Regions from separate parts of the Photorhabdus antumapuensis genome, predicted to be linked through region 2. Evidence: predicted binding sites of a transcription regulator. Region 2 holds the regulator's gene; the other holds the start of a gene.
The links. Region 2 encodes sigma-54, which starts transcription at its own class of promoters, with help from an activator protein. Its sites were predicted from a motif close to GTTGGCACANNTTTCGCTNT; they were not measured.
Positions count from the first base shown of each region.

Region 1: a site for sigma-54 is predicted at 5,990-6,009, ahead of glnA (glutamate--ammonia ligase). Genes of this name have one in related genera too.

Region 1 covers NZ_JAHZMK010000053.1:90,731-106,937, forward strand. The annotation lists gene dtd (D-aminoacyl-tRNA deacylase) at 1-56, opposite strand, end outside; gene yihX (glucose-1-phosphatase) at 101-727, opposite strand; gene KZ793_RS19745 (carbon starvation CstA family protein) at 884-2,338, shown strand; gene KZ793_RS19750 (DUF5993 family protein) at 3,103-3,255, shown strand; gene KZ793_RS19755 (disulfide bond formation protein B) at 3,270-3,839, shown strand; gene typA (ribosome-dependent GTPase TypA) at 3,896-5,734, opposite strand; gene glnA (glutamate--ammonia ligase) at 6,173-7,582, shown strand; gene glnL (nitrogen regulation protein NR(II)) at 7,736-8,785, shown strand; gene glnG (nitrogen regulation protein NR(I)) at 8,795-10,237, shown strand; partial or broken gene KZ793_RS19780 (transposase) at 10,245-10,634, opposite strand; gene KZ793_RS19785 (hypothetical protein) at 10,643-11,071, opposite strand; gene hemN (oxygen-independent coproporphyrinogen III oxidase) at 11,564-12,937, opposite strand; gene yihI (Der GTPase-activating protein YihI) at 13,131-13,640, opposite strand; gene KZ793_RS19800 (ArnT family glycosyltransferase) at 13,833-15,296, shown strand; gene pttC (phototemtide A non-ribosomal peptide synthetase PttC) at 15,420-16,207, opposite strand, start outside.
Region 2 covers NZ_JAHZMK010000027.1:126,917-143,123, forward strand. The annotation lists gene yhdP (AsmA2 domain-containing protein YhdP) at 1-3,716, shown strand, start outside; gene nit1 (deaminated glutathione amidase) at 3,713-4,570, shown strand; gene tldD (metalloprotease TldD) at 4,576-6,021, shown strand; gene yjgA (ribosome biogenesis factor YjgA) at 6,132-6,671, opposite strand; gene pmbA (metalloprotease PmbA) at 6,873-8,213, shown strand; gene rnk (nucleoside diphosphate kinase regulator) at 8,268-8,678, opposite strand; gene npr (PTS phosphocarrier protein NPr) at 8,867-9,139, opposite strand; gene rapZ (RNase adapter RapZ) at 9,139-9,990, opposite strand; gene ptsN (PTS IIA-like nitrogen regulatory protein PtsN) at 10,065-10,532, opposite strand; gene hpf (ribosome hibernation promoting factor) at 10,656-10,943, opposite strand; gene rpoN (RNA polymerase factor sigma-54) at 10,967-12,406, opposite strand; gene lptB (LPS export ABC transporter ATP-binding protein) at 12,434-13,159, opposite strand; gene lptA (lipopolysaccharide ABC transporter substrate-binding protein LptA) at 13,166-13,699, opposite strand; gene lptC (LPS export ABC transporter periplasmic protein LptC) at 13,680-14,258, opposite strand; gene kdsC (3-deoxy-manno-octulosonate-8-phosphatase KdsC) at 14,279-14,842, opposite strand; gene kdsD (arabinose-5-phosphate isomerase KdsD) at 14,860-15,828, opposite strand; gene KZ793_RS12585 (calcium/sodium antiporter) at 15,852-16,207, opposite strand, start outside.

The sequences.
Region 1 (16,207 bases), on a different contig from region 2:
ACTTCGTTCTTAACAACAACATTTGCCTGTGTTACCCGCTGGATTAACGCGATCATATTTTTCCTTTACTCAAATAGTAGCATCAGCACACTATCCTCTATTATCCGTTCAATCCCTCATTTTGTTCAGAAAAACCGATTGCTTCGAAATAATCTGGCACTGTCTGCCTATCAACAACATGAACGCTATTGATCCCTAACGCCCTGGCTGCTTCCACATTTTCCAGCACATCGTCAAAGAACACCGCCTGATCCGGTGAAAAACCTTCTGTCTCAAGCACATATTTGAAAATATCAGGTTCAGGTTTACGCATTGCCAAATCCTGCGACAAATAGAGGTAATCAGCGGATGCAGCAATCTCCGGATAATTATGTGGCCAGTAATCCAGGTGCAAACGGTTTGTGTTGGATAACACAACAACCCGGTGTCCCGCCTCACGTAATTTCTTCATTATCTGAATGACTTCAGGCCGAATATTAATAAAGATAGCATGCCATCCAGCAGCAAACTGCTCAAAACTGAGTGAAATATTCATTTCCTGACATAAAGTATCAGCGAATTCCAGATCAGTAATTTGACCACGCTCATGTTTTTCAAACGTTTCTCCCATAGAGAAACTTTTAGTCAAAATCGCAAGAGGTGTACCGCTCAAATTACTCCATACCGCTAAAACTCTTTTAAAATCAATCTCAATAATCACATTACCCATATCGAAGATATATAACATAATTACCCCCTGGCTAATTAATAACTTTTTACTCTAATCGTATTTTCAATTAGAAAACAGTACAGACAAGTAAAAAGCGAATCACTTCACGGTATTTTTCTTACGAAACGATAAAGTAGCATCCAGATTAAAAAAGTCGAGTAAGGTGTTATATTTATGTTGTGGTTCCTCCTCTGTATCGGCCTTCTTCTGGCTGGATATTTCATATATGGCAAAATTGTCGAAAAGATATTCACTATTCGACCAGAAAGAAAAACCCCCGCGCTTTCTATGGCTGATGGTGTTGATTACGTTGCTATGTCCACCCCAAAAGTTTGGTTAATTCAGTTACTGAATATTGCCGGCGTTGGTCCTATTTTTGGTCCGATCCTTGGTGCCCTCTATGGCCCGCTTGCCATGCTGTGGATTGTATTCGGCTGTATCTTTGCCGGCGCAGTACACGATTACTTCTCCGGTATGCTCAGTGTGCGTGCCCGCGGTGCATCCGTGCCCGTTATCGTTGGTAACGAACTGGGCAAAACCATGAAGCATTTCATGAATATATTTGCTGTTATTCTGCTGATGCTAGTTGGAGTCGTCTTTGTTTTGAGTCCAGCCGGCTTGCTGAATAACTTGCTGAAAGAGGCAATGGGTTGGGATAACATTGCTATCTGGGTCGGTGTTATCTTTGCTTACTATATTCTCGCAACGCTAGTGCCTATTGATAAAATCATCGGTCGCCTTTACCCACTGTTTGGTGCATTGCTGCTGTTTATGTCTGTCGCGCTAATGGTCGGTTTAGCAATGAGCGATAAGCCTTTCTATTCACAAGGGTTGGATTTCACCACTAACTTTAACCCGAAAGATCTGCCTGTCTGGCCATTGCTGTTTGTCACGATTGCCTGTGGTGCTATTTCTGGTTTCCACGCTACTCAGTCTCCGCTGATGGCACGTTGTATGCAAAATGAAAAAAATGGCCGTTTCGTTTTCTACGGTGCAATGATTGGTGAAGGTATTATCGCGCTAATCTGGTGTACATTGGGCCTGAGCTTCTATGAAGATACTAACGCATTACAGGCCGTGATTGATCAAGGCACGGCCTCTCTGGTTGTTCACGAAGTGTCCACCTCTCTGTTAGGGACTGTCGGCGGTATTCTGGCAATCCTCGGTGTGGTGATTTTGCCAATTACTTCTGGCGATACCGCATTCCGTTCTGCCCGGCTGATTATTGCTGAATTCTTGAATATTCCTCAGCAGCAAATGGCTAAACGCCTGCTATTAAGTGTGCCAATGTTTATTGTCGGTTATCTGATTACCAAAACTGACTTCAATATTATCTGGCGTTATTTCGGTTGGGCGAACCAAACCACAGCAATGGTCATGTTATGGGCGGCTTCCGCATGGCTGCTGCGCCGTAATAAATTCCATTGGATTACCACCCTGCCAGCCATGTTTATGACCGCGGTGTGTTTCACCTATATGGCATTTGCACCAGAAGGTTTTGCGCTAAACTGGAACATCTCTGTTGTTATCGGCCTGGCAGCAATGGCGGTTGTCACCATTGCTTTCTTTGCAAAAGTCCGCTCCCAATCAGCTTCCGATAATATAAAAGCCGAAGCATTAAATGAGTAAAAACCCAAGCAGAGATTAAATATCACAACAGCCCCTCACAATAAAAAGTTGAGGGGTTTTAATTGACGACCTCCTTTACCGTGGTAAGAAACATTTATTCCTCCTGCAAATATCAGGCGAGATACCACATGGATATTGATAATTTAAGCGTTACGGCCAGAACAATTAGTGTCTACATATTGCAAGTTATGCCAGAAGCTCACGGCCCATTATAGTGACAAACAATGAAAAAGAATTCATCCGGGTAGAGGGTTAATTGCAGAAAATTGGATAGATTAGGCCATTTAAAAGCAAACCGACGAATAGTCGTTACACTGGGAAGTTTCCAGGCAAAGATACAATTTGTCGTTTTTAATCGTTTCCTGCTTAACTATTAAATAAAAAACAACTCATTGAAACTCTTGCCAAATGATAATCACGTTGATCCTGCTGAATAGTGGCAGACATAAACAAGATTGACTACAATTGTTATTAGCAGCACACTATGAATAGTGTATTAAATCATACACCATTCGAATACTAAAACTTTGCTTTAATAAATGTAGGTTTGTACGTTTTCAAATGTGATACCCAAAGAGAGCGACTTCCATTAATGGCACCAAAGCTTTTCTTTTAATGGACAACTTGTCTTTGGATAATTGATCGCTTGTATCGAAGTAAACGATCCTAAACTGAGTTCGATGAATTCCCTACCCTGAAGAAAGCCATCTACTACAGGGAAAGGTCTTGAATGTTTTTAGAAAACAGGAGAATCAACTATGTATATGTTTTTACCTTTTTTACTCGCATTATTTGCGGTTATCACCACCCTATATGGCAAGTATAAAACCAGTTATACCCTGTGGGGTCTTCTTTTGGTGACGACTGTAGCTTGGTTTATCCATCATGCAACTGATTCGTTAAATCTATCTTTTTAACGGGAGACAATCTAATGAATCAGGTATTAGCAACAAAACAACAGATCAGCTTTGGCATGATATTTAACCTCATTGGGTTATTTGCTATCAGTGCGGTCCTAACCCTTGCCTTCTATTATCAATTGGTCCTTTCAGAACTCCCTTGTCCATTATGTTTGCTACAGCGAGCAGGCATGATCATGATAGGGTTTGGTTTCCTGTTTAATCTGTGTTTTGGTATCAAAAGTGCGCACTATGGCTTATCACTTATCGGCTGTGTCGTGACTGGCATTATTGCGATCCGACAAGTGTTTTTACATATCACACCCGGTGATCTCGGTTATGGTTCCGCGCTTTTTGGTATACATTTCTATACTTGGGCCCTTATCTGCTCAGTTATCGCGATTATCGGCATATCAACCATGCTGATATTGAAAAGCCTGGAAAAAACAACCGAGGAAAAGCAAAAAACGTCTGCTATCGGTCAGATTATTATCGGATTATTTGTCATATTAATTACCGCAAATTTAATCTCCACCATTTTGGAGTGTGGCGGTGGGCAGTGTGATGACAACCCAACGTTCTATCAATTGCTGGGTAAATAAATCCCAAAAAACTCAGGGCGCCATTGGCGCCCTAAGCATTGGTATTGCAGGAAAGATTATGCTTCTTTACTGCGATACGCCCGACGGCGTTCGTTTTCCGTCAGATGGCGTTTACGCAGGCGAATAGACACCGGGGTCACTTCCACCAGCTCGTCATCATCAATAAACTCCAGAGCCTGCTCCAGGGTTTTCTTAATATGTGGAGACAGGGTTGTCGCTTCGTCGGTACCGGATGCACGGACGTTAGTCAGTTTCTTACCTGTCAGACAGTTAACTGTCAGGTCATTAGAACGAGAATGAATACCGATCACCTGGCCTTCATACACTTCCGCGCCATGACCAAGGAACAACTTACCGCGATCCTGTAAGCTGTAAAGTGCATAAGCAACCGCTTTGCCCTGACCATTGGAAATCATCACGCCGTTCTGACGGCGACCGATTTCACCCGGACGAATATCATCATAGTGGCTGAATGTTGCATACAGCAGACCGGTACCGGAGGTCATCGTCAGGAACTCAGTACGGAAGCCAATCAGACCACGGCTTGGAATAACATAATCAAGGCGCACACGGCCTTTACCGTCTGGTAACATATCGCGCAGATCTGCTTTACGCTCACCCAAGCCCTGCATCACATCTCCCTGATGCTGCTCTTCAATATCCAGCGTCACTTGCTCGAAGGGTTCTTGCTTACGGCCATCGATCTCACGGAAGATAACTTTCGGACGGGATACCGCCAGTTCAAAGCCTTCACGGCGCATGTTCTCAATCAGAACAGATAAGTGCAATTCACCACGGCCAGAAACACGGAACGCATCCGGATCTTCTGTTTCTTCGACACGTAGGGCGACATTGTGAACCAACTCTTTCTTTAGACGCTCAAGGATTTGACGTGAGGTGACATATTTGCCTTCGCGTCCACAGAAAGGGGAGGTGTTAACACAGAAATACATGCTTACCGTCGGCTCATCAACAGCCAACGGTGGCAGCGCTTCAACAGCATTAGTATCACACAGCGTATCGGAAATATTCAGCTCACCCAGGCCAGTAATCGCAACGATGTCGCCCGCTTCCGCTTGCTCACTCTCAATACGCTCCAGCCCCAGATGGCCCAGTACCTTACCGATTTTGCCGTTCCGGGTTTTACCTTCACTATCAATAACTGTAACGTTCTGGTTTGGCTTCACAGTACCGCGCTTAATACGACCAATCCCGATAACACCAACATAATTGTTATAGTCCAGCTGAGAAATCTGCATCTGGAATGAACCATTAAGGTCAACTTTCGGTGGCTCTACATGATCGACAATCGCCTGATACAACGGCGTCATATCTTCCGCCATATCTTCATGATCAGTACCGGCAATTCCCATCAATGCCGATGCATAGATAATGGGGAAGTCCAGTTGCTCATCAGTCGCTCCCAAATTAACAAACAGGTCAAACACCTGATCCACAACCCAATCAGGGCGTGCGCCAGGACGGTCAACTTTGTTAATGACCACAATCGGTTTCAAACCATGAGCGAACGCTTTCTGTGTCACAAAACGGGTCTGAGGCATTGGCCCGTCCATAGCATCGACCAGCAATAGTACGCTGTCGACCATAGACATAACACGTTCTACTTCACCGCCGAAATCGGCATGTCCCGGAGTGTCTACAATATTAATACGGTAGTCATTCCATTTAATGGCGGTATTTTTTGCGAGAATAGTAATTCCACGCTCTTTTTCCAAATCATTGGAGTCCATCACACGCTCTGTCGCTGTCGAACGGTCACCGAAAGTACCGGATTGTTGCAGCAGCTTGTCAACCAGGGTAGTTTTACCATGGTCAACGTGCGCGATGATGGCGATATTACGCAATTTTTCGATCACAAACTTTGCCTCAGGCATTTTATAAATGGCGCGCTATTGTACACACATTGGTCGAAGGACTAAACAGGATCACAATAATCTATGCTTAACAACTTGATAACAATGAAATTGTGATCCCTTTCACGCCCATAAACAGACGCACTTTCGGCACAAATGCACTAATATTGTGCTTCGCAGTAACATAATTGCACCAATTTAGTGCAATCTTCCCAAATATCAAAGTATCCCATCACGGGCATACTCACAACACAGTATATGGCAAGGCGTTAAAAAGTTGGCACGCTTTTCGCAAATGCTTCCGTAATTGAATTGATTTTCACAACTATTTGACTTTCAAAATTATAAGTTTGCAAACGTGTAAATAGCCTTGTTAAGGTAAAACGATGTGACTGTGTTTTCTTTAGTCTTAACCACAACCATTTTATCAAGACCGACACAAACCAGGAGAAACCGAGTATGTCCGTTGAACATGTTTTAACCATGATTGAAGAGCATCAGGTGAAATTTATTGATTTGCGTTTCACTGATACCAAAGGTAAAGAACAACATATGACCATTCCTGCTCATCAGGTTAATGCAGACTTCTTTGAAGATGGCAAAATGTTTGACGGATCTTCAATCAGCGGTTGGAAAGGGATTAACGAATCTGACATGGTACTGATGCCAGACCCAAGCACAGCCATGCTTGATCCCTTCTTTGACGATGCCACACTGATTCTACGTTGTGACATTCTGGAGCCAGGCACCATGCAAGGCTATGACCGTGATCCCCGTTCCATCTCCAAACGTGCTGAAAACTTCCTGCGTTCAAGCGGAATTGCCGATACTGTCCTGTGTGGACCAGAACCTGAGTTTTTCCTGTTTGATGACGTGCGCTTCGGCAGTGCCATGTCCCATTCTTACTACCACATCGATGATATCGAAGCTGCATGGAATTCCGGGACGCAATATGAAGGCGGTAACAAAGGTCACCGGCCTGCGGTAAAAGGCGGTTATGCTCCGCTGCCTCCTGTTGATTCTTCGCAGGATTTACGTTCAGCGATGTGCCTGACGATGGAAGAGATGGGGTTGGTTGTGGAGGCTCACCATCATGAAGTGGGAACAGCAGGTCAAAATGAAATCGCTACCCGCTTTAACACCATGACCAAAAAAGCGGACGAAACCCAGATTTACAAATACGTCGTACATAATGTCGCGCACAATTTCGGCAAAACCGCAACCTTTATGCCAAAACCACTGGTTGGTGATAATGGTTCCGGTATGCACTGCCATATGTCTCTGTCTAAAAACGGGACTAACTTGTTTGCCGGTGACAAATACGGCGGTCTATCTGAACTGGCGCTATTCTACATTGGCGGTATTATCAAACATGCTCGTGCGCTGAACGCGTTTACCAACCCGACAACCAACTCTTATAAACGTTTGGTTCCGGGCTATGAAGCACCGGTTATGCTGGCCTACTCTGCCCGTAACCGTTCGGCATCCATCCGTATTCCCGTTGTTGCCAGCACTAAAGCTCGCCGTATTGAAATACGTTTCCCTGATCCAGCGGCTAACCCTTATCTGGCATTCGCCGCTCAGTTGATGGCGGGTCTTGACGGCATCATCAACAAAATTCATCCCGGTGATGCGATGGATAAAAACCTGTATGACCTGCCACCGGAAGAAGCCAAAGAGATCCCAACTGTCGCCCCTTCTCTGGATGAAGCGCTGGCAGCATTGGATGCCGACCGCGAATTCTTGACCCGTGGCGATGTATTCACCGATGACGCCATTGATGCTTATATTGACTTGAAAAACAGTGAAATAGAGCGTGTCCGTCTGACACCCCATCCACTGGAGTTTGAACTCTATTACAGTGTGTAATTAACAGCGCCGTTTCCGCTGATCATTTTTTGTTGCCGTGAAACCTTTAGCCCATCTTCGGATGGGCCTTTTTCCTGCTCTCTAGATTTCAGGCTTTGACTGGGTTTTACGCTCGAACATGATACAGTGCACCAAAAAAGTGCAGGGGTGTGGATGAAAACGGAAAATCTGCCCGGTAGCGGGCAAATATTAAATTCGCTGATTAACAGTGTGCTGGTACTGGATACTGATCTCGTCATCCGTTATGCCAACCATGCAGCCCTACAATTATTCGCTCAGAGTGCCCGTAAATTATTCGGTACACCTCTTCCAGTGCTGTTCAGTTATTTTTCACTGGATACAGAATTGATGCACTCCAGTCTGGTCAGCGGCCAGAGTTTTACTGATAACGAAGTAACATTAGTGGTTGATAACCGCTTTCACATTATGTCGCTCAGTGCCCAACCAATTTCCGAGCAGTTCATCTTGCTGGAACTGGCGCCTATGGATAGTCAACGCCGGTTAAGCCAAGAGCAGGTACAACAAGCTCAGCAGATAGCCGCACGGGAATTGGTTCGGGGGCTGGCACATGAAATCAAAAACCCCCTTGGTGGGCTGAGAGGAGCCGCGCAATTACTGTCAAAAGCACTGCCTGATCCTGCTTTGCAGGAATACACCCAGGTAATTATTGAACAAGCCGACCGATTGCGCCATCTGGTAGACCGATTGCTTGGCCCACAACATCCGGGTGAACACATTAAGCAAAGCATTCATTATGTTGCTGAACGGGTCTCCCAGTTAGTCTCGCTGGAAATGCCGAATAACGTCACACTGGTAAAAGATTACGATCCCAGTTTGCCAGAACTGGCCCACTATCCTGATCAAATTGAACAAGTATTGCTAAATATCACCCGTAATGCCTTGCAAGCGCTAGGAAAACAGGGGGGAACCATTACCCTCCGCACTCGTACTGCTTTTCAGATTACCTTGCATGGTAAGCGCTATCGTCTGGCGGCCAGAATTGACGTGGAAGATAACGGGCCAGGTATCCCACCACACATTCAGGACACTTTGTTTTACCCAATGGTCAGTGCGCATGAAGGTGGAACAGGTCTTGGTCTATCCATTGCTCGCAATTTAATCGACCAACACTCCGGCAAAATAGAATTTACCAGTTGGCCGGGGCACACAGAATTTTCTATCTACTTACCAATTAAGAAATAGAGGATAACGATGCAACAGGGAAAAATTTGGATCGTCGATGATGACAGTTCAATCCGCTGGGTACTGGATCGGGCGTTAAGTAACGCGGGGATGGAATGTACCAGTTTTGCAGACGCGGATAGCGCACTAACCGCGCTGGCCCAAAACACACCTGATGTACTGATTTCGGATATCCGAATGCCGGGGATGAATGGACTAAACCTGCTGAATAATATCAAACAGAGCAACCCGTTGCTGCCAGTCATCATTATGACCGCTCACTCTGATCTGGATGCCGCAGTTAGTGCTTATCAGCAAGGCGCTTTTGATTACTTACCAAAACCCTTTGATATTGATGAAGCCGTTGCCTTGCTGGAACGGGCACTTAGCCACTCCCGCGATCAGAATCAATCAATCAAAAGTCCACAGGTCATCGCACCCGTTTCTGACATGATAGGAGAAGCGCCTGCCATGCAGGACGTTTACCGTATTATCGGCCGCCTCTCCCGTTCCTCTATCAGCGTCCTGATCAATGGCGAATCCGGTACCGGGAAAGAGCTGGTGGCCCATGCGCTGCACCGTCACAGCCCACGGGCCAATGAGCCATTTATTGCCCTTAACATGGCAGCCATTCCTAAAGATTTAATTGAGTCAGAGTTGTTTGGTCATGAGAAAGGCGCTTTCACCGGCGCTAATCAGGTACGTCATGGGCGATTTGAACAGGCTAATCACGGCTCACTGTTTCTTGATGAAATTGGTGATATGCCTCTGGACATTCAGACCCGTCTGTTACGGGTATTGGCGGAAGGTCAGTTCTACCGAGTTGGCGGTTATGCTCCCGTGAAAGTGGATGTAAGAATTATCGCGGCAACCCATCAGGATCTAGAACGTTTGGTAGAGAAAGGCAAATTCCGTGAAGATCTCTATCACCGCCTCAATGTTATTCGTATGCAATTACCGCCCTTACGTGACAGAGTAGAGGATATTCCTCGCCTGACTCGCCATTTCTTGCAACAGACCGCTAAAGAGTTGGGCGTAGAAACAAAGATTCTCCATCCTGACGCAGAAATAGCCTTAATGCGTTTACCTTGGCCGGGCAATGTCCGCCAGTTGGAAAACATCTGCCGTTGGCTGACAGTCATGGCCGCAAGCCAGGAGGTGCTGGTACAAGATTTGCCGCCTGAATTATTTGAGCCCCATCATACCGAAACCAGCCCAACAACATCTGTAAATACAGTACCTACAAATACAATACCGGAAGATTGGCCGCAGCGACTTGCCCAATGGGCAACAAGTGCCTTGGAAAACGGTCAACAGGATCTGCTATCTGAAGCATTACCGTTATTGGAGCGTACCTTACTCAATTGTGCACTTAAGCATACCAAAGGCCATAAACAAGAGGCTGCACGATTGCTAGGCTGGGGACGCAATACAATTACACGGAAGTTAAAAGAACTTGGGCTGGAGTGTTGAAACAGGGCTATAATCGCCCCGTTTCTATTTCTCTTACCAGTGCTGATATATCTGCACCGTAATTCATTGACGTTTCCGACTCTGGTCCGCATGCCTGCTCAGGAATCCGTTGACATTGATAGTGAAGATTCTTGCTCTTCTGAAAGCCCTTAGTAAACAGTATTTCAGCTCGCAATGCTTCAAAACTGTAACCACGACCAACACGGTTCACCACGCTCATCAGGTTGTTCAGACTCTCTATATAAGCATTGGTGCTCGGATGGTCGAAGTAAGCAAAAACATCGTCGTACCAGTTATCTATAGCTTTAACGAGTGGGTCAAAATGCACCTTCATTTCAGGTGTTATCTGTCTAAGCCAAACATCGTAAGCTACATAGCGCACCTGATAGCGATCTTTTCGTTTAGTTAGGTATCGGAGACAAAAGCGTCAATCACCAAATCGACCGCATAGGTTGAAAAGGGAATTAAATGTTGAGTATGAATCTGATCACCATGGACCTGAGCAAAACAAATGTGCTCACCGTCAATAGCTATTCCAATGAAATCAGATTCGGGAATTCCTGTTTTCGCTGACTCACACTGTATATATGGCAGAAGTCGTTCTTCTGTAGCATTTTTGAAGCCCGGGCTGTCCTTCTTGCCACGAAACAAACCTGGCGCTTTGAATTCAATGATTACGTGATTATGGCTTGAGTCTTTACGCCCTCGCTCAGCATTCAAATGAAGGCCAGTAGCATCTTCTATCACCTTCATCCAAATGTATCGAACCTCCTCTTCACCTTTCCAAGGCTTTAGGCGCTTTTCCTGAATAGCTTCGTATGCGTCTTGACTCATTACGTACCACCTTGTAAACCGGCGTAAAAATTTGCCCAATAATGAACCTGAACAATAATAGCATCAACCGTATAATCCGATTTTAAAAAATTTAATCGGATAAAGCTGATCAATACAGAATGCCGTTTCAATAATTCGGCAATACACAGGAAACCACTTGGCTGAAAGGACTAAGTGAATGTAAAGACGGTAGCTTATTAGTCGAATCCGCCATGCTATTTTATTATTTAATGAATTAACCAATTTATTTAAATAGATATATACCCTTCATCTTTCAAGCTGCTGCTTTGTTGGCTGCTTTCACTCACCCCAATCACATCGTTATCTATGCTCCTGGGGATTCATTCACTTGCCGCCGCGCTGCGGCTCGAAATCTATTAGGTATAGGTAAATGAGGCTAAGTGAAAACTATAAAAGCGAATACCCAAATGTAAAATAAAAAGATTTCAAAGAGGTTAAAACCTTTTTATTTAAAAACCATGCTCTGAACAATCAAATCACCCTTGAAAACTGACGCTGGCTAACTTCCCGGCGTAAATAAATATCAAAACACATACATATATTACGAATCAGTAACCGGCCTCGTGGTGCTACCCAGATCTGTTTTTCATTTACTTCAACCAGCCCATCTTCAACCAGTGGCGCTAATAATTGCAAATCTTCCGCGAAATAACAGGTAAAACTCAGCCCATATTGTTGCTCAATATCAGCAAAATTTAGACGAAAATTACAGATAAGCGCTTTAATAACATCACGGCGAATACAATCATCTTGGGACAGCGTTAAGCCACGCCATAAGGCATGCCCCTGTTTTTCTAATTCCGCATAATAGGTTTTTAACTCTTTTTGATTTTGGCAATAGCTATCACCCAACATACTAATAGCAGAAACTCCCAAGCCTAACAGGTCACACTCTTCCTGAGTGGTATAACCCTGAAAATTGCGATGTAATTTCCCTTCCCGCTGAGCTACCGCCAGTTCGTCATCCGGGCGGGCAAAATGGTCCATACCGATAAACTGATAGCCATTGTTTGTCAGCGTCGCGATTGTTTCTTGCAATATATCCAGCTTTTGCTCGGCACTCGGTAAATCATGCGCTTTGATTTTACGTTGAGCAGCAAATAAATTCGGCAAATGAGCATAATTGAAAATACTCATTCTGTCCGGTGACAATGCTAATACGCGCTCCAGAGTGAATGCAAAGCTTTCTGGTGTTTGTTTCGGCAAGCCATAGATCAGGTCAATACTGGTGGAATTAAAACCCGTTTCGCGGGCACGTGCTACCAAAGCAAAAATAAACTCTTCATCCTGTTCACGGTTAACCAGACGCTGTACTTCTTTATTGAAATCCTGCACACCCATGCTCAGACGGTTAAAACCTTCATTGCGCAGGTGATCAATCATATCCAGTTCAATTTCACGTGGGTCAATTTCAATAGAAATTTCAGCATCTGGCAGAAAATCAAAATGGTTACGCAACAATCCCGTCAATTTACTGATTTGGTCTTTATCAAGATAGGTTGGTGTGCCACCGCCCCAATGCATCTGACTCACTTTACGACCAGAAAACAACTTTGCTCGGCCACGAATTTCCCGTTCAAGCCATTGCAGATATTCATCCGCTTTATGCTTCTGGCGGGTGACCAATTTATTACAACCACAGAAATAACAGAGCTTATGGCAAAACGGGATATGGAGGTAGAGAGAAAGCGGTCGTTCAGGGTAACAGGTAGCAGCCTGGATAAATGCTGTATTATCATACTGTTGATTGAATTCTAGCGCCGTAGGATATGAAGTATAACGGGGGCCGGAATAATTGTATTTTTGGATCAAAGGCAGATCCCAAACGATGGCTTGCTCAGACATGCTTATTCCTTCCGATGTTTTTGCCCATCAAAACGTAACGCTTTCATATAGTTAATATGTTGCTCTGTAGTGACTCTGCGCAACCGGGTTTTACACCGCGACAATCGCCATAGTTTACCCAATAACCATAGCAAATAACATACTAATGGTATGGTTATTAGGAGCAATCCGCCTTTGATCATGAGAGGTTAAATTATTTACCTTTCAGCAGTTGCATAATGTCATCCTGCTTCTCTTCTTCACTCTCTTCCTCATCCAGTTTAATACCCAACTCTTCCATCAGAGCATCAATCCGATCCAACGTGATATCAATATAGTCATGCTCTTCTTTAGACAGACTTTCGCCATTTTCCAGACGTTCTAGCAATGCATCCAGACGATCGTCGTTTTCCAGCATTGCCAACTCTTCCTGTGGCGACAGACGTGGTTTTGTCTCAACTTTATTAGCAACGACAGGTTTTGTCGGTTGTTCTCCAATAATCAGCGGAACAGGTACTTTACTGCCAAGACGTGGATCACGTTGCTGCTTGTCTGACGAGTATTTATCACCGCTTTTCTCCTGATAGCGGTTACCCGGCGGATTGCCACGATGTTTTTTCTCACGCTTACGTGCACGCCCTTCCGCATTCAATTCTTCGCGGTTTTTTCTTTTCTGTTTACCAGCAGATGCTCTGGCCGGTGTTTTTTTCTTTAACGGGTTCATAGCCTGTTACTCAGTTTGGTTTATCAGGGTATTGCTGCGCCGGAATCTAGCAGAAACCGCACGTATAGAAAAGCGCCGCGAATAATTCTTTATCTTTTAACAAATATAGCCAAAATCTCTTATCATTCATGCATGGTTTAACCATCAACGAATATTCTATTACTCTTAGCTTTCAATAAATGATAAATCGATATGCCTATTTTTGATACTTCTTGCTATAAATCCGTTTACTTGTGGGTAGTTGGTTATGCTTTGTTATGGATGATAGTGAGTTATTCATTCGACCCAACCGTCCCTTATGATGCCGTCGAAGCATTGAACTGGGGAAAAAACGGCGAATGGGGTTCACCTAAAAATCCGTGGTTAGTTGGTGTAATGATGCTGCCTGCTATCCATATAAGCGGTGTTTCATTGAGTTTTTACTGGTATTTCATTCACTTTATTGCTATCGCGATTGGCATGCTCGGTGTATGGCATCTGGCATTTCGGCTGACCGGGAAAAAAGAGCTGGCATGGCTCGCCATGCTGACATTGAACCTGTCTGGTATTATTAACTTCGATATTATCCCTTATAACGATAATTATCTGCTAATTATGTTGTGGCCGTGGGCCATGCTGTTCTTTCTGCGCGCAGTATACGACAATCCACACTGGTGGCTGGCATTTGCTCTCAGTTCCGGGCTGGCAACAATGGGAAAATATTCCACATTAGCATTGGTTGGTTCAGTTTTTCTGTTGACCCTGTTTGTGCCTAAAGTTCGCCAATGTTACCGCCAACCCGCGCTTTATATCGCCCTGGCTATCTGGTTCATGCTGGTCCTGCCTAACTTCTGGTGGCTGTGGAACAATGATTTTGCCGCCTTCAAATGGGTAGATTCACAAATAGATAGCGGATTTAATCTACACACCACCCGATCGTTATTATCGGTATTTTATCCACTGATTATTGTTGGCATTATTATCCATCAGCTTGGCGGCCGTATTAGCTGGCCGAAGGAGCAACCGAACCGATTGGTAAACATTGTCATCTTGCTGCCATTACTGATTATCTACTGCTGGTTCTCATTCAATAAAGGCGGAAGAATGACAGAATGGCTGCACCCCTTTATGTCTGTTTCATCAGCACTGTTGGTTGGTTCTATTACCCGATTTCCACAAAAATCATTGCGCAGCACTCTGGGAGGGTTGATTGTCGTTGCGGTATTGATTTTGATGGGATATGTACTGATTATGGCAGCCAATGTTCGCGGTGCTGGTCATAAATTCGAAGGTATCAAAGACTTTTCCTGGCAACTAGAACAACGCTGGCATCAACTCTACCCAACTCCGCTCCATTATGTTGGGGGTGAATACTTGCATCAGTGGCTAACTTTCTACGCACCAAGTCAGCCAGAGACGATCCAACCTTGGACGTTGGAAGGGCAAACGCCAAATGTCTATAACCGCCATGTTAAAGCAAGCGATATTGTACGCGACGGCGCTATTTTGATCGGAAGAAAAGGTAAAGCCTGTGAACAGGAAGATTTTCACAGCGTTTTACAAGACTGGCCCAAACTGAAAATAAACAGTACTGAGGAGTTTCTTTTCCAGCCTGAACCTGAAACGAAACCAATACCAATCTGTGTAGGTTTTGTGTCACCGGAAAAATATCAGTAGTTTTCTCTGAAATTTGAAAGCCTGATTTAACAGGCTTTCAATTCTTCATACGCCTTTAACATAATGGCAATATACAGTATTGTCTACAGAGTTATATGTAATGTTGTTCTTTGTCGGAAAACCTTACTCAACGCTGCTGTCTGTAAGAATACCGAATCGTTGTTGAAGTATTGGCCCAATCTCTTTAAGCGGGCCTTCACTTAACATACTATCGTGGGAACAATTAATATCATACAAGGCGATGTTTCCTTCAATATACTCCCCCCATAAGTGCGGATCGTAATTAACATTATCGGCTTCGCTATGGTTTTGTAGTGCCCTAAAAAATACGAGGTCACCTTGGAACCGGCTGGGTGAAAATTCGCTGAGCAAATGCGGTGCATCTCGGAACTCGGCAAGAATACGTTCGAAAATATTCTGATCGAGGTTTGCTAATGGATGCTCGATCTCAGACAACCGTTTTTTCAAGCCAACCACGCTAAACTGCCGATCGTTTTCAGGTGCCGAACCGGTAAATGCCTCAAACATTGCACGCAGGCTTTCCCGATCGGTGCGTACCATGTCTCTGTAAGTCTTCCACAATGGATAACCATCCATAAAGATCAGGACATTGACCACTTTATTATCCTTTTGCAGCAAGGTGGCTATTTCATGCGCGAGATGGCAGCCGAAAGACCAGCCCAGCAATGAATAAGGCCCCTCTGGCTGGATCTTATAAATATCTGCCAGATAATTTTTCGCCATGTCATAAATCGATGTTGGTACAAGGCCGGTGCTCAACCTGCGTGCCTGAATGCCATAAAGAGGCTGCTGCTCGCCCAGATACGGGATCAACCCCGCATAAGACCAACTCAATCCTCCCCCGGGGTGTAAACAGAACAGCGGCGTTTTTTCGCCAGCCGGTTGCAATG
Region 2 (16,207 bases):
TTAATGATTACCGTCCACAATTATTCGCTAAAGTTGAGTCAATTATTGGTGTACCTATTGATGCTGGATATATTGCAGGAGAATGGGAATCTTTCGGGCCTGTTTTTGAATTACGTGATATCAGTGTAAAAACTGCAAATGCAGATGTGAAAGCCAAAAAGATCACGGTTGCATTGGATATCTGGTTATCTTTACTAAGAATGCGTTGGAATTTCCGCGATCTTACTTTTTATCAGTTACAAGTAGATTATTATCAACCGCTGTTTAATGATCAAAGCGGTAATATGTTTTCCCAATCGGATCTATTTTCTGATCTGTTTCTGGAGCAATTTGATCATTTTAATCTGCAAGATAGCCGTTTTACTTTTCTTACTCCCTCTGGTGAACGCGCTGATCTTCTGTTACCACAATTAACTTGGCTGAATAAAGATAATCGTCACCGTGCTCAAGGGAAAATTAGTCTCTCTTCGATCAATAATCAGCATGGGGATATACAAGTTAAATTTGATTTGCATGACACTAATGGCGTATTGGATAACGGTACCATTTATTTACAGGCAGATAATGTTGATGTTCATCCGTGGTTAAGCCATTGGTTGCAGGATAATACTGGGCTGAAGGATGCTGAGTTTAGTTTGTCTAGTTGGATTATGCTGAAAGATGGTCGGATTGATGGTGGTCAACTGCAACTCCGTCAGGGAAAAGCTAATTGGAAAGTTGCTAACAAATCCCACAACCTTTCTGTCAGTGATTTGGTGTTACGGATGCGTCGCCAAGAGGGTGGTTGGCTGTTTGATGCACCTGAGCTGGCAAATTTGATCACTGATGGTCAGCAATGGTTGTCGGGAAAAGTATCAGTGCTCTATCTGCCGGAAGCCAAGAGAGCTGATGGTCATGATTATTGGCGTATCCGAGCGAAAAACATTCAACTTGAACGGCTAAGTAGCATTTTACCGACTTTTTCTTTTTTGACGCCTGATTTTGTGAAGGATTGGCAGTATCGTCAGCCACAAGGATTGGTAAAGTATCTTGCCCTCGATATTACACCCAAAATGGCCGATGATTCCCGAATCAGTATGCAATGGCAGAATGTCAGTTGGCAGCGTTGGCAGGAATTGCCTTCTATTGATAATTTCTCTGGTTCTTTTAATGGTAGCTTGCGACAAGGCAAACTGAGTTTTGCATTGAAGGACAGTGTCGTTGATTATCGAGATATGTTCCTGGCACCGTTTGAGATATCCCAAAGTCATGGCGAAATACTCTGGCGGCAAGATGAGCTAGGCTTACAACTTTGGAGTCAAGGATTGGATTTGCAGGCGAAATCATTGTGGGTCAATGGTGATTTTCGTTATCAACAGCCCAAAGAACAACCTCCTGAGCTGAGTATTCTGGCGGGAATACGGGTTTATGATGCAGGTGATGCCTGGAGATATTTTCCAGAACCTTTGATGGGGAAACCTCTGACTGACTATTTGACAGCTTCAATTATTCAAGGGCAGATAGAAAACGCGACTTTTGTTTTTCAAGGCAATCCAAAAGATTTCCCATTTGCAAAGAATAATGGCCAGTTTCAAATTTTTGCTCCATTGCGTCATGCGACTTTTCAGTACCAACCAAACTGGCCGGCATTGCTGGATCTCAATATTGATCTTAATTTCCAGAATAACGGTTTATGGATGCTTGCTCCGCAAACGGCACTTAGTAGAGTGAAAGCGAATAATCTTTCAGCGGTAATTTCTGATTATAGTAGAAAGAAATTGTTAATCGACGCTAATATTCTGGGAGATGGTAAAGATATTCATGAATATTTTACCCGTAGCCCGTTAGCAAATTCTGTTGGTGAAACGCTGGATACATTGCAGGTTGGTGGCAAGGTCGCTGGTAATTTGCATTTGGATATTCCACTCAATGGTGGCAATGTGGATATCCGTGGTGAGGTGACTTTAAAAAATAATCACTTGTTGATTAAGCCTCTGGATAGCGAAATGAAAAATGTGAGTGGCCGGTTTCGCTTTGATAATGGTAATTTACAAAGCGGCAAATTATCGGCCCAATGGCTTGGACAGCCTGTTACGGTTGATTTTTCTACTAAAAGTTTACCCAAAAACTACCGAGTAAATGTTGGTTTGAATGCGCGTTGGGCTGTTGCAAAATTATCTAAATTTTCACCGGCGATTGCTAAAGCGTTTTCTGGCTCTGTTGATTGGGAAGGTAAGATCGGTATCAGTTTGCCGTTTCAGGGCAAGCCTCAATATGATATGAAAATCGATGTTGATTTATCACAAGTGGATAGTTATTTATCTGCTCTGAAAGTGGATGAACTGCGTGCTCTTCATATTCTGGCTGATGGTGATATGGAGCAGTTGCAAGTAAAAGGCACTCTGGATAAACAGTATGCATTTAATACTCAATGGCGTTTGGCTGGGAGAAGTACTCAACTGTCACGGGGAATTTTACAAAGTAACAGTAACAACATTCCTGACTTACCTGAAAAATCGCTATTGGAATTAAATCTTCCGGCAATTGAGGGGGAAGAGTGGTTAGGGCTGATTGCGCCTCTGACTTCTGGTTCTTCATCGGCAGGAATGTCAATGTTGCCACCGCATTTGCATATATCACTTCCATCACTGGATGCGGGAGGACAACGTTGGAATCAATTATCGTTGGATGTGGAAAAACAGCCTTGGGGAACGCAGATCACGGCTAATAGTCGGGAAGTTAACGGTAAACTTAATATCCGTAATAGTGGCCCTTGGCAAATGAATTTGAGCCATCTTTACTATGGTCCTCTACAAAATGGTCCTCTGCAACATAGTTCTCAGCAAGCTGAATTAGATTTATTTAAGCAATCTCAGGCAGGTACAACTCTGCGTTATTCGTTGAACCAATGGCCTTCATTAGACATCATCTGTTCTGAATGTTGGATTATGGGATTGAAGCTTGGGAAGGTGTCTGGTTCCCTGATTCCAGAAGGTAATTCGCTGGTATTAAGAGATGGGATAGTAGAAAACAGTGTCAGTAAACTAAATTTGGCAGGTCGTTGGCAAGAAGGGGCTGTAGGGAATAATACGCGTATTATGGGGCAATTTTCTGGTGAAAAGTTTGATGAGATGGCATCTTACCTTGGTATAGTTGTACCGATTGTTAATTCACCGTTTACCTTCCGTTTTGATTTTAATTGGTGGGATACGCCGTGGAAACCCAATTTCCAGACGCTGAATGGCAATCTTAAAAGCGACTTAGGCAAAGGTGCTATTGAAAAATTGGGTGGGGGAAGTGCTAGCCAATTACTAAAATTAGTCAGTTTTGATGCTTTGTTGCGTAAATTACAGCTCGATTTCAGCGATACCTTTAGCCAGGATTTTGAATTTGATTCAATTCGTGGTGATGTTTCAGTAAAAAATGGGATACTCAAGACTGAAAACTTACGGGTCGATGGGTTGATTGCCGATGTGATAACGAAAGGTGAGATCGATCTTGTTCGCCAACAGATCAATATAGAAGCCATCGTCACGCCGGAGATTTCTGCTACTGTGGGGGTAGCGACGGCTTTTGTCATCAATCCGATGGCGGGTGCTGCATTATTCGCGGCGACCAAGGTTTTGGGGCCGTTATGGAATAAGATATCCGTTATTCGTTACCGGATTACTGGTAATCTTGAACAACCGAAAATTGATGAAGTTCTGCGTCAGCTTAAGGAGAATAGAGGAACATGAGAAACGTTAATGTTGCACTCTTGCAGTTATGTAGCGGTGAGAATATCAAACATAATTTGGCGCAAATTGAACAACAAATTAAGCAGTTGCCAGATACTGTCAAGTTTGTCATGACCCCGGAAAATGCATTGTTGTTTGCTAGTGCTGATAGCTATCATAGGCATGCGGAACAGCAGGATCATGGGCCTTTGCAGCAAGCTGTCAGTGAGATTGCACGCCGTTATGGTGTTTGGTTATTAATCGGTTCTATGCCGCTTATCAGTCGTGAAAATCCTGAACGACTTACCAGTAGTAGTCTATTGTTTGATGATCAGGGCAAGATTTGCGCACGTTACGACAAAATCCATATGTTTGATGTCAATATTAATGATGAACATGGATCATATAATGAATCATCTGTTTTCCAGCGCGGGGAACATATTACCGTTGTAGATACACCTGTTGGTCGTCTCGGAATGACCATATGTTATGATCTGCGCTTCCCAGGGTTATTTCAGGCGCTACGTGAGCAAGGTGCTGAGTTGATATCTGTTCCGGCGGCATTTACTCGTTTAACAGGAAAAGCTCACTGGGAGCCACTGTTACGGGCTCGCGCTATTGAGAACCAGTGTATTCTGTTAGCGCCAGCTCAGGTTGGTGTACATGGAACCCGTCAGACGTGGGGTCACTCAATGGCAGTGGATGGTTGGGGGAAAGTGATTAAGAAAAACCCCGATGCAGTCAGTGCACTACAACTGAATGTCAGGGCAGATAGCTTGAAGATTATGCGTGAGCAGATGAAAGTGGTGAGACATAACCGCTTCCGGCCGCAGTTGACTTCCTTGATTGAAAAAATACCGCAAATTAAAGAGTAGCAATTATGAGTTTAACTTCTGTCAGTGAACACTTACTGGCTGCAAATAAATTAAGCCATCAAGATCTGTTTTCAGTACTCGGTCAACTGGCTGAACGTCGGCTGGATTATGCCGATCTCTATTTTCAGTCCAGTTACCATGAATCTTGGGTGTTGGAAGATCGGATTATTAAGGATGGTTCCTATAATATTGATCAAGGGGTTGGTGTTAGGGCAATCAGTGGTGAAAAAACGGGTTTTGCTTATGCAGACCAGATCACGTTGAATGCGTTGCAACAAAGTGCACAGGCTGCCCGTAGCATCGTCCATGAAAAAGGGAATGGTAAAGTCCATACCTTTGGCGAAGTGAACTATTCTCAGCTTTATGCAGCAATTGATCCGCTGCGAAGTTTCTCCCGTGAAGAGAAGATTGCGTTATTGCACCGAGTGGATCAGGTCGCTCGTGCCGAAGATCCGAGAGTGCAGGAAGTGAATGCCAGCCTGACAGGGGTCTACGAACAGGTCTTGGTCGCGGCAACCGATGGGACCTTGGCGGCTGATATTCGTCCTCTCGTTCGCTTATCTGTCACGGTACTGGTGGAAGATAACGGCAAACGTGAACATGGTTCTAGCGGTGGTGGTGGCCGTTACGGTTATGAATATTTTCTGGAAGTGGTTAGTGGTCAGATCCGTGCAGAACAATTTGCGCGTGAAGCTGTTCGTATGGCACTGGTGAACCTTTCCGCTGTTGCTGCACCTGCTGGTACCATGCCGGTTGTTCTAGGGGCTGGTTGGCCGGGAGTGTTGTTGCATGAAGCTGTTGGTCATGGGTTGGAAGGCGATTTTAACCGCCGTGGTACCTCCGTATTCTCTGGTCAGATTGGTAAGAAAGTCGCTTCTGAACTTTGTACGGTGGTTGACGATGGCACGATAAAAGGTCGCCGTGGCTCATTGGCAATTGATGATGAAGGTGTTCCTGGGCAATACAATGTATTGATTGAGAATGGCATTCTGAAAGGTTACATGCAGGACAAAATGAATGCGCGTCTGATGGGGGTTGCGCCGACAGGCAATGGCCGCCGTGAATCGTATGCCCATCTGCCCATGCCTCGTATGACTAACACCTATTTGCTGGCAGGTCATTCCACACCGGAAGAGATCATCGGTAGTGTAGAAAATGGTTTATATGCGCCAAATTTTGGCGGTGGTCAAGTGGATATCACTTCCGGTAAATTCGTGTTCTCGACATCTGAAGCTTATCTGATTGAGAATGGCAAGATTACCAAGCCGGTGAAAGGTGCGACCCTTATCGGTTCCGGTATTGAGGCTATGCAGCAGATCTCTATGGTAGGAAACGATCTTGAACTGGATAAAGGTGTTGGGGTTTGTGGCAAAGAGGGCCAGAGCGTACCTGTTGGTGTTGGTCAGCCTACTTTGAAACTGGACAACTTGACCGTTGGAGGAACAGCCTGATTTTTGGCTGGTTAGTCTTCTTGTTTGAAGAAGCGGAAAAGGCGCTGGAAGGGGAACTTAGTTTTAAAATTTTCCCCTAACAGAATTAGCGTCTTGTATGTTTTAGATAGTTAGGCTGATTCGGCCATATCTTTAAGATACTGAAAAATCTGACGATAAGATTTAGGTGGCTTATTAGCCGCCTTTTCTTTTTTTGCATTGCGGATCAGCGTGCGCAATTGCTGGCGATCGGTTTGTGGGAATAATTCCACAACGTCATCAATAACATCATCATTGCCATCAATCAATTTATCACGTAATTCTTCCAACTTATGGAACAAAATGATTTGCTGATTGTGACGATTTTTCAGTTTATCAATTGCCGTGGTAATAGGCTCGACATCCCGGGCACGTAGCATTTTACCAATTAATTGTAATTGGCGACGGCGGCCTTCTCTTTTTATCTTCTGTGCAAGTTCAATGGCTGCCAGCAGATCCTCATCCAACGGAATGCGTTCAAGCGCATTTTTACTGAGATCAACCAATTCTGCCCCCAGCTTTTTCAATGCCTCGGCATCACGTTTAATTTCGCTTTTACTGACCCAAATTATCTCTTCTTCTTCCTCTTCAGCAGGATAATCATTGAGCCAATCTTCAGGCTGCTTTGCCATGGTAGTTTTCCTTTTAAAAAGGCCGGATCTGGCAGGTTGATTTTTGGAACATGACCTGTAGCCCGGTGGGTGTTAACATCCTAATATTGGGTATTGTAACTGGGAAAAACGCCTGATTACCACTCGGCATTACTTTTGTGGATAAAATGGTTCTATTTTCCTGACAGATTTTCCCTTTATTCATCAAATTACGGGTAATTAATGAAAATCACTGATCAAATCGCGGAACAACGCAAACAACTGGAAAATGCAGTTTCACAGGCATTAGAACTGGCAACCGAAGGTTGTGATGCTGCGGAAGTTGCTGTTAATAAAACAACGGGTATTGGTGTCAGTACCCGCTTTGGTGAAATAGAAAATGTAGAATTTAATAGTGATGGTGCGCTAGGGATAACCGTATACCATCAGCAACGTAAAGGGAGTGCATCATCAACAGATTTAAGTCCGGATGCTATTGCCCGTACTGTCCAGGCTGCTATCGATATTGCCCGTTATACTTCTCAGGATCCCTGTGCTGGTCCGGCGGATAAAGAATTACTGGCGTTTGATGCGCCGGATCTTGATTTGTTCCACCCAACAGAATTGGATACTGATAAAGCAATTGAACTGGCTGCCCGTGCGGAACAAACGGCATTACAGGCAGATAAACGTATTACCAATACTGAGGGCGGTAGTTTTAACAGCCATTATGGTATCCGGGTGTTTGGCAACAGTCATGGTATGTTGCAAAGCTATTGCTCTAGTCGTCATTCGATGTCGAGTTGTGTGATTGCTGAATTTAATGGCGATATGGAACGGGATTATTCTTATACCATTAGTCGTCGTATTGAAGATTTAAAATCGCCGGAGTGGGTTGGACATGAGTGTGCTCGCCGTGTGTTATCCCGTTTATCTCCGCGTAAATTACCGACCATGAGGGCGCCTGTGCTGTTTGCTGCGGAAGTTGCAACGGGTCTTTTCGGACATTTGGTTGGTGCTATTAGTGGTAGCAGTATTTACCGTAAATCTTCTTTCCTGCTTGATCATTTGGGTAAACAAATCCTGCCATCATGGCTGACGATTGAAGAGCGCCCACATTTGCTGGCAGGGTTGGCATCTTCTCCATTTGATAGCGAAGGTGTGTGCACCAGTAACAGGGATATTATTAAAGATGGCGTATTACAGACCTGGCTTCTGACAAATTATTCTGCTCGTAAATTGGGAATGGCAAGTACAGGCCATGCTGGTGGGATCCATAACTGGTGCATTGCAGGGCAAGGTGAGGATTTTGCTGGTTTACTACGTCAGATGGGAACAGGATTAGTGGTTACTGAACTGATGGGGCAGGGTGTTAGTGCAGTAACCGGTGACTATTCCCGTGGTGCAGCCGGTTTCTGGGTAGAAAATGGTGAGATTCAGTATCCTGTCAGCGAGATTACTATTGCAGGCAATCTAAAGGATATGTGGGCCAATATGGTCACTATTGGGAATGATATTGAAACGCGTAGTAATATCCAGTGTGGTTCAGTCTTACTGCCGGAAATGAGTATCGCTGGTCAATAAGAGATACTCGTTTCCGATTACTTTAGTCAGCCCGGATCAAATGGGCTGGCTGAATTAACGGTGGAGCTCACCGGCAGCTTCTGGTTGGTAAAGCAATTCTAATACTTTGACTCGGGTTTCTTCGCCGTTTGGCAATTCCCAACTGATTTCGTCACCGATACGAAGGCCCAATAATGCAGCTCCCAGAGGAGCCATAACAGAAAGCTGGTCTGAACTGTCTTGCAGTGACGCTGGATAAACTAAAGTACGTACCCGCTCTTCATTGCTTGTCAGGTCAATAAAACGAACCCGGCTGTTCATCGTCACAACATCTGATGGAATTTCTGCTGGCGGTACAATCTCTGCACGATCCAGCTCCTCATTCAAAGCGTCAGCGATACTAGTATCTGCAAACGCTGGCTGTTCCAACAGGGAATCTAAACGTTCTGCGTCTAATTCGTTGATGATAATTGCTGGTTTAGTCATACCACACTCCAAATGGATTCCAATACAAAATAACACCCCGCACCATGAGGAGGGGGGTGTTATTTAAAATGATTAACCTGATAGTAGGCTGTTCTTACTGGAAAATAAAGAGATCATGATCACGAACTGTTTTGTGCTGCTAATGAAAACAGTGAAGGATATGATAATCCACAGGTGAGTGAGCGACGTTATTCTTCGTCAAATCCCGAATTAAATAGATCAATAATAGCTGCAAGAGCCTGTTCTTCATCTGGGCCACTGGCTTCAACTTCAATATAGCTGCCTTTTTCTGAATCCAGCATCAGCATAGCAATTACACTGCTGGCCTCGGCTTCAACATGGCTATCATTGCGTAAAATAACATGAGATTCAAAGAGCTGTACTAGATCATACAGTTTCATTGCTGGCCGGGCGTGCATTCCCAGCCGATTTTTGATTTCAAGTCTTTGCTTGACAGTCATTATTTTCGCTTTTCGAGAGTACGGTGGCGCGACTGTACGTTTTTTCCTCTGGAGCGAAAATAATCGGCCAACTGTTCTGCCACATAAACAGAACGGTGTTTACCGCCGGTACAGCCAATAGCCACGGTCAGATAGCTGCGGTTATTGGTTTCAAGCATAGGTAGCCAGAGTTCAAGATAACTGCGGGTTTGATAGATGAAGTTATGCACTTCCGTATGACGGTCGAGGAAAGCGGCTACGGGGCGATCAAGACCGGTCATTGGCCGTAATTTGGGGTCCCAGTGTGGGTTTGGCAGGAAACGTACGTCAAAAACATAGTCGGCATCAATTGGAATGCCATGTTTGAAGCCGAAAGATTCAAAGACCATTGTCAACTCACGTTCCCGTTTGCCTAGCAGACGCGTTCTTAGCATCTCAGCCAATTCATGGACTGACATTTCGGAGGTGTCGATAATCAGGTCAGCTCTTGAACGAAGGGGCTCCAGCAGATCACTTTCTTGATCAATCGCGCTTTCCAGAGAAAGATTTTTGCTTGATAGCGGATGCAGACGGCGGGTGTCGCTATAACGGCGGATCAACGTATTACGTTCAGCATCAAGGAATAGTAATTGCGGTGAGAAACTCGCTGGTAGTTTAGTCAGGGCTTCTTCGAAAATCTCAGGTGATTCCGGCATGTTTCTTACATCAATACTAACCGCAGCAGAAATATCGCGGTCAGCTAGCGTATTTGCTAATTCCGGTAGTAATACTACCGGCAAGTTGTCTACACAATAAAAACCCATATCTTCCAGTGCGCGTAAGGCAACGGATTTACCTGAACCGGAACGGCCACTGACTATCATCAGCACCATGAGGCGACTCCCCTTAATTTCTTAGTGGTTATTATGAGCCACTCTTATCTATTGCTATCCATGCATTGCAACAGTTATTCAGTGATAATTGCGTATAGTTCTTCATCACTTTGTGCCGATCTTAAACGACGGCAGAGATTTTTATCTGCAAGACGTTTGGCAATCAATGACAATGTGTGTAGGTGTGTTTGGCATTGATCGTTTGGAACCAGTAAAGCAAACAGCAAATCGACTGGTTGATTATCAATGGCATCGAAAGCAATAGGTTGTTTCAGATTTAGGAAAACGCCAACCGCTTGATTTGAGCTTTCTTCATCCAGCTTACCGTGAGGGATAGCAATACCACTGCCAATTCCGGTAGTACCTACTTTTTCTCGGGTTAATATTGCTTCGAATACGACATTTTCTGGTAACTTAAGCTGCTTAGATGCTAGCTCACTGATAATCTCTAAAGCCCGTTTTTTGCTCGAACAATGTACATTATTACGCGTACATGCGAGGGAAAGCACAGAGCTTAGTAGTAAATCTGCTTGATTATTCATTTTCCTATTCACTTAGGTGCTTATTGATACAGGATGCCGTAGGTTATCTGTGGCACCCTGTATTTGCACACTGTTTTACAGCAAAACTCCGCTGTTGTTACTACATTCTTTGTTAAATAACTGTCAATGATGTCTCAGTTTGTCTTTATGTTTGGTTAATTGACGCGCTAGTTTATCGACCAGTCCATCAATTGCTGCATACATATCTTCATGTTCTGATGATGCGTGCAACTCACCTCCGTTAATGTGTACAGTAGCTTCGGCGATTTGTTGTACCTTTTCCACTCGGAGGATTACCTGAGTCAGGTTGATCCTATCGAAATATTGATCCAGTTTGCTGCATTTTGCAGTGATAATCTCGCGTAATGCATCAGTAATTTCAATATTGTGGCCGGTTATTTTGAGTTGCATATTGTCTTCCTTCTCTGTTCATTTCAAACCAGACGCTTACGTTGGCTTGATGGCGGAATGGATAACGACTCTCGATATTTTGCGACAGTCCGTCGGGCAACCATGATGCCTTGATCGGCTAGTATGCTCGTCAGTTTGCTGTCACTTAATGGTTTGGCGGGGTTTTCCGCTGCTACCAGTTTTTTCACCAAAGCCCGTATTGCAGTTGAAGAGGCTTCGCCTCCACTTTCTGTATTGACATGACTGGAGAAAAAATACTTCAATTCAAAAATACCACGTGGGCTGTGCAGGAATTTCTGGGTAGTCACCCTGGAAATGGTGGATTCATGCATATCAACTTGGAAAGCAATGTCTGCCAAAACCATAGGTTTCATATATTCTTCACCATGTTCAAAAAATTCCTGTTGCTGCTCTACAATGCAGCGCGTAACTTTCAGCAGAGTATCATTTCGGCTTTCCAGGCTTTTGATAAGCCACTTGGCCTCTTGTAGATTATTGCGGATAAACTGACTGTCACTTTCATTGCGCGTATGTTGCCCAAGCTCTGCATAATGCTGATTAATGTGTAAACGGGGGATACTATCTGTATTCAATTCTACTTGCCAGTGTTCACTCTCTTTTCGAACCAGTACATCGGGGATGACATATTCTGATTCGCCGGTGTTTATTGCCAGGCCAGGCTTCGGTTCAAGTGACTGGATTAAATTTATGGCCTCTTTCAGTGTATCTTCTTTCAAGCGACTCAGGCGGATTAAATTGCGGAAATCCCGATGACCTAATAGCTCCAGATATTCGCAAGCGATCAGTTTTGCCTCTTCCAGATAAGGTGTTTCTGGCGGAAACATGGATAGCTGGACTAGTAGACAATCTTTTAGATCACGAGCGGCGACACCGATAGGATCGAAATGTTGTACCTGTTTTAGCACGGCTTCCACTTCTTCCAGAGTGAGTTGATCGTCTCCAATGCTGGCAAGGATATCTTCTAATGGTACAGTGAGATAGCCAGTGTCATCTACGGCATCAATGATTGATGTTGCAATTGCTGCATCTGTTTCCGTGAAAGGAGTGAGTTCTGCCTGCCACATCAAATAGTCTTGCAGGGTTTGAACGGTTTCACCTTGGTAAAGTGGCAGTTCGTCGTCGTTATAGTCGTTGCGTGTCCCGGAAGGTGTGCCAGCGGTGTAAATTTCATCCCAACTGGCATCCAGGGGTAACTCATCTGGCATATCCTTTTGTTGCAAGGCATCAAGCGTATCCATAGCTTCCGTTTCGTTATCGGGAAGTTCCTGATTGCTGATTTCTTGATGATCTTCATCCTGTTCAAGCAAAGGGTTCGCTTCTAACGCTTGCTGTATCTCCTGTTGAAGTTCAAGCGTAGAAAGTTGCAACAAACGAATAGCTTGTTGGAGCTGTGGTGTCATAGCCAGTTGCTGACTAAGCCTGAGTTGCAAACTTTGCTTCATAGCGTTAAATCAATTCTCCTGGCCAAATTAGAGCCGGAAACCTTCGCCTAAATAAACGCGCTTCACCTGTTCATTATTAAGAATATCATTAGGTGTGCCGTGAGCAATCAGATGCCCTTGGCTGACAATATAAGCACGTTCGCATACATCCAATGTTTCACGGACATTGTGGTCTGTGATAAGGACCCCGAGCCCATAATCTCTCAAATGCTGAATGATTTTTTTGATATCGATGACTGAGATCGGATCTACGCCGGCGAAGGGCTCATCCAGCAAAATAAATTTCGGATTAGCTGCCAGTGCTCTGGCAATTTCTACGCGGCGACGTTCACCCCCGGAAAGTGATTGACCAAGATTGTCACGTAGGTGGCTGATATGGAACTCTTCCATCAGCTCTTCGGCACGCTCTTTTCGTTGTTCTTGAGTCAGATCCTGGCGGATTTCCAATACCGCCATCAGGTTGTCGAAGACGCTTAGACGGCGGAAAATAGACGCTTCCTGAGGCAAATAACCGATACCACGGCGTGCCCGTTCATGAAGTGGCAGTAGGCTGATATCTTCATTATCAATGGTAATTGTCCCGGTATCCCGTGAAACGATACCGACGACCATATAGAAAGTCGTCGTTTTCCCTGCACCGTTCGGACCAAGCAGGCCGACAATTTCGCCGGAGTTCACGTTTAGGCTGACATTTTCAACGACCTTACGGCCTTTGTAAGCTTTTGCCAGATTTTCTGCGTTTAGTATTGCCATATATCGTTATTTACTCTTGTTGTTAGCCCCAGGGCTTTCTTCTTGTAATTGAGAAGGGAGTAGGACGGTTGTCACTCGTTTACCTTTGTCACTAAACGCTTCCATCTGCTGAGTTGGGACTAGATAGGTGATACGATCACCTTTTATATTGCTGTCTAACTGTTCCAAATAGGCATTGCCAGTGAGTGTAACCAGCTCTTTATCCATTTCGTAACGCATTTTGGAACCGCGGCCCTTGATTGGTTTGCCATTGTCCTGTAGTTGATAGAAGGTTACCGGATTACCAAATGCTTCAATAACCATTTTCTTAGAATCGCCATCTGGGCGAGTCACAACAACTTTGTCAGCGCGGATATCAATAGAACCCTGTTTAACGATCACATCTTCTGTAAATGTGGCAGTGTTCCCTGTCATGTCAAGGGCTTGTTTAACAGAATCGATAGAAATGGGTTTCTGTGTGTCATCTTTCAGTGCCATAGCGGGAAGAGTGACTGCAAAGATAGCACTGGCAATAAAAGCATTACGGATTCTGTTTTTCATGTTGGATTTCATAGTAGGTGTTAACCTTTTCAATCAGTTCAGCGGTTTTGTTTCGCAGGTTGCCACGCATTTTCATACCGACAGATTTTAGCCCGACACCAATCAGTGTGACCTGATCGTCGGATGAAACATCCTGAGTGACCAGGTTGATGATAGCGTTCTCTGTAGTAATACGTTGTAATTGTGATGTATTAGTCAGACTGTCAACCTGTACGTCTCCGTAAAGATAGAGCATTTTGTCATTAGTCAGTTTGGCTTTGTTAGCACGAACTGTCCATGTAGCAATGGCATTTGAGTCATAAGTAATTAATACCGGTTTGGTAAACCAGGTAATTTTTGACTCTGCATAATTCTGGACATCATCAGCGACCAATTTATACGTCAATTTCCCCGTAGGGTCATAAACAAAAGTTATGGCTTCCTGACTTTGATAGGTTGGCTGACTGTTATCTGTAGCAGAAGATGATTTAGTCTCATCTGAATCAGACAAGTTCCAGCCCATTAACGCCAGGATGATTAATACCAGAGTTATCACCAACCAGGATTTGATTCTATCCATTTTCGTTTCACTTCAACCTACTATATTGATAATCCTTTGGATTCTTCTAGCTTATTCTGAGCGAAAAGCACCAAATCACAAAGTTCCCTTACCGCACCGTGTCCCCCTGCAATTTGGGTGACATAATGCGCTTTTGGTAAGAGTAATGGATGTGCATCTGCCACAGCGACAGATAAACCTACTTGTTCCATGACCGGCCAATCAATCAGATCATCACCGATGTAAGCAACCTGTTCTGGTCTTAATCCCAGTTTATCTAACAATTCTTTGTACGCCAAAACCTTATCACTTTGTCCTTGGTAAAGATGTGTAATACCTAAGGTATTTGCTCGATCTTCCAGCAATTTTGCTTTACGGCCGGTAATAATAGCGACTTCGATTCCTGAAGTAATTAAGCAGCGAATTCCGTAACCATCTCGAACATTAAATGTTTTTAATTCTTCACCGTTATTGCCCATATAGATCCGACCATCGGACATAACACCGTCAACATCGCAAATCAGCAAGCGGATTTTACAGGCTTTTTCAATAACGTCTTTATTAACTGGACCATAACAGGTGTCCAAATAAACTAATTGGCTCATTAAGGCATTTTCTCCGGTTACACCACACCAGCTTGTAGCAGGTCATGCATATGTAATACACCAAGTAATTTATTTTCCTCTGCGACCAACAAGGAAGTGATATGGTGTGATTGCATTAAGTTCAATGCATCAACTGCAAGGGCATTCGGTTTGATGCGGATACCACCTGTTGTCATAACATCTGAAATTTTGACATTGTACAAATCGACGCCCATATCAAACACTCGCCGTAAGTCACCATCAGTAAAAATACCATCAATATACATATTTTCATCGCAAATGACGGTCATACCCAGTTTTTGTCGGGTGATTTCGAGCAGAGCTTCGCGTAAGGAAGCGTCGCGATTAACCTTTGGAATATCATTGCCTGTATTCATCAAATCACTCACCAGTAGCAGAAGTTTGCGTCCAAGAGTGCCGCCTGGATGTGATAGTGCGAAATCTTCAGCGGTAAAGCCGCGTGCCTGGAGCAATGCAACCGCTAAAGCATCACCCATAACCAGTGTTGCAGTGGTACTGGTTGTAGGAGCTAAACCTAGCGGACAGGCTTCCTGTGGGATTTTGATACACAAGTGGATATCGGCGGCTTTTCCCATATTACTGTTGCAATTGTTAGTCATGCAGATAAGCGGAATTTTTTGGCGTTTTAATGCGGGAATCAGCGACAAAATTTCACTGGATTCACCCGAATTTGAGATAGCTAAAACAATGTCTTTAGGTGTGATCATGCCGAGGTCGCCGTGGCTGGCTTCTCCCGGATGAACGAAAAAGGATGGTGTACCGGTGCTGGCGAAAGTGGCAGCAATTTTACACCCGATATGGCCGGATTTGCCCATCCCCATGACAATCACTTTACCTTCGCAGTTGAACATCAGTTCACAGGTACGGTCAAAATCTCCGTTTATATGTTGTTCAAGTTCTGTTAATCCATCACGTTCTATGTGTAATACTTTTTTACCCGTTTGCTGAAAATCAATCTTAGGCATTTCTTTTTCCTACTCATTCGTGTTTATTCAATGCTGTAATTGGAAATAAACAGTACGATAAAATAAGCGATAAAGCAGCTTAATAACAAGACACCTTTAAATCGGTTTAATCGGTGTTTACGACCCAGACAAAATGCAGTAAATATTATGCTGGCTACCATCATTACCCAAAAGTCACGATGGAAAGATTCAGGTGAAATGGCTGCTGGTGAGAGTAATGCGGGAAGGCCCAAAACAATTGATATATTGAATATATTCGAACCTATAATATTCCCGAATGCAATGTCATCTTCGCCTTTGAACGCGGCGGCAATAGAGGTTGCTAATTCTGGCAGGCTGGTACCGACCGCAAGTACAGTAAGCCCTATAACTAATTCAC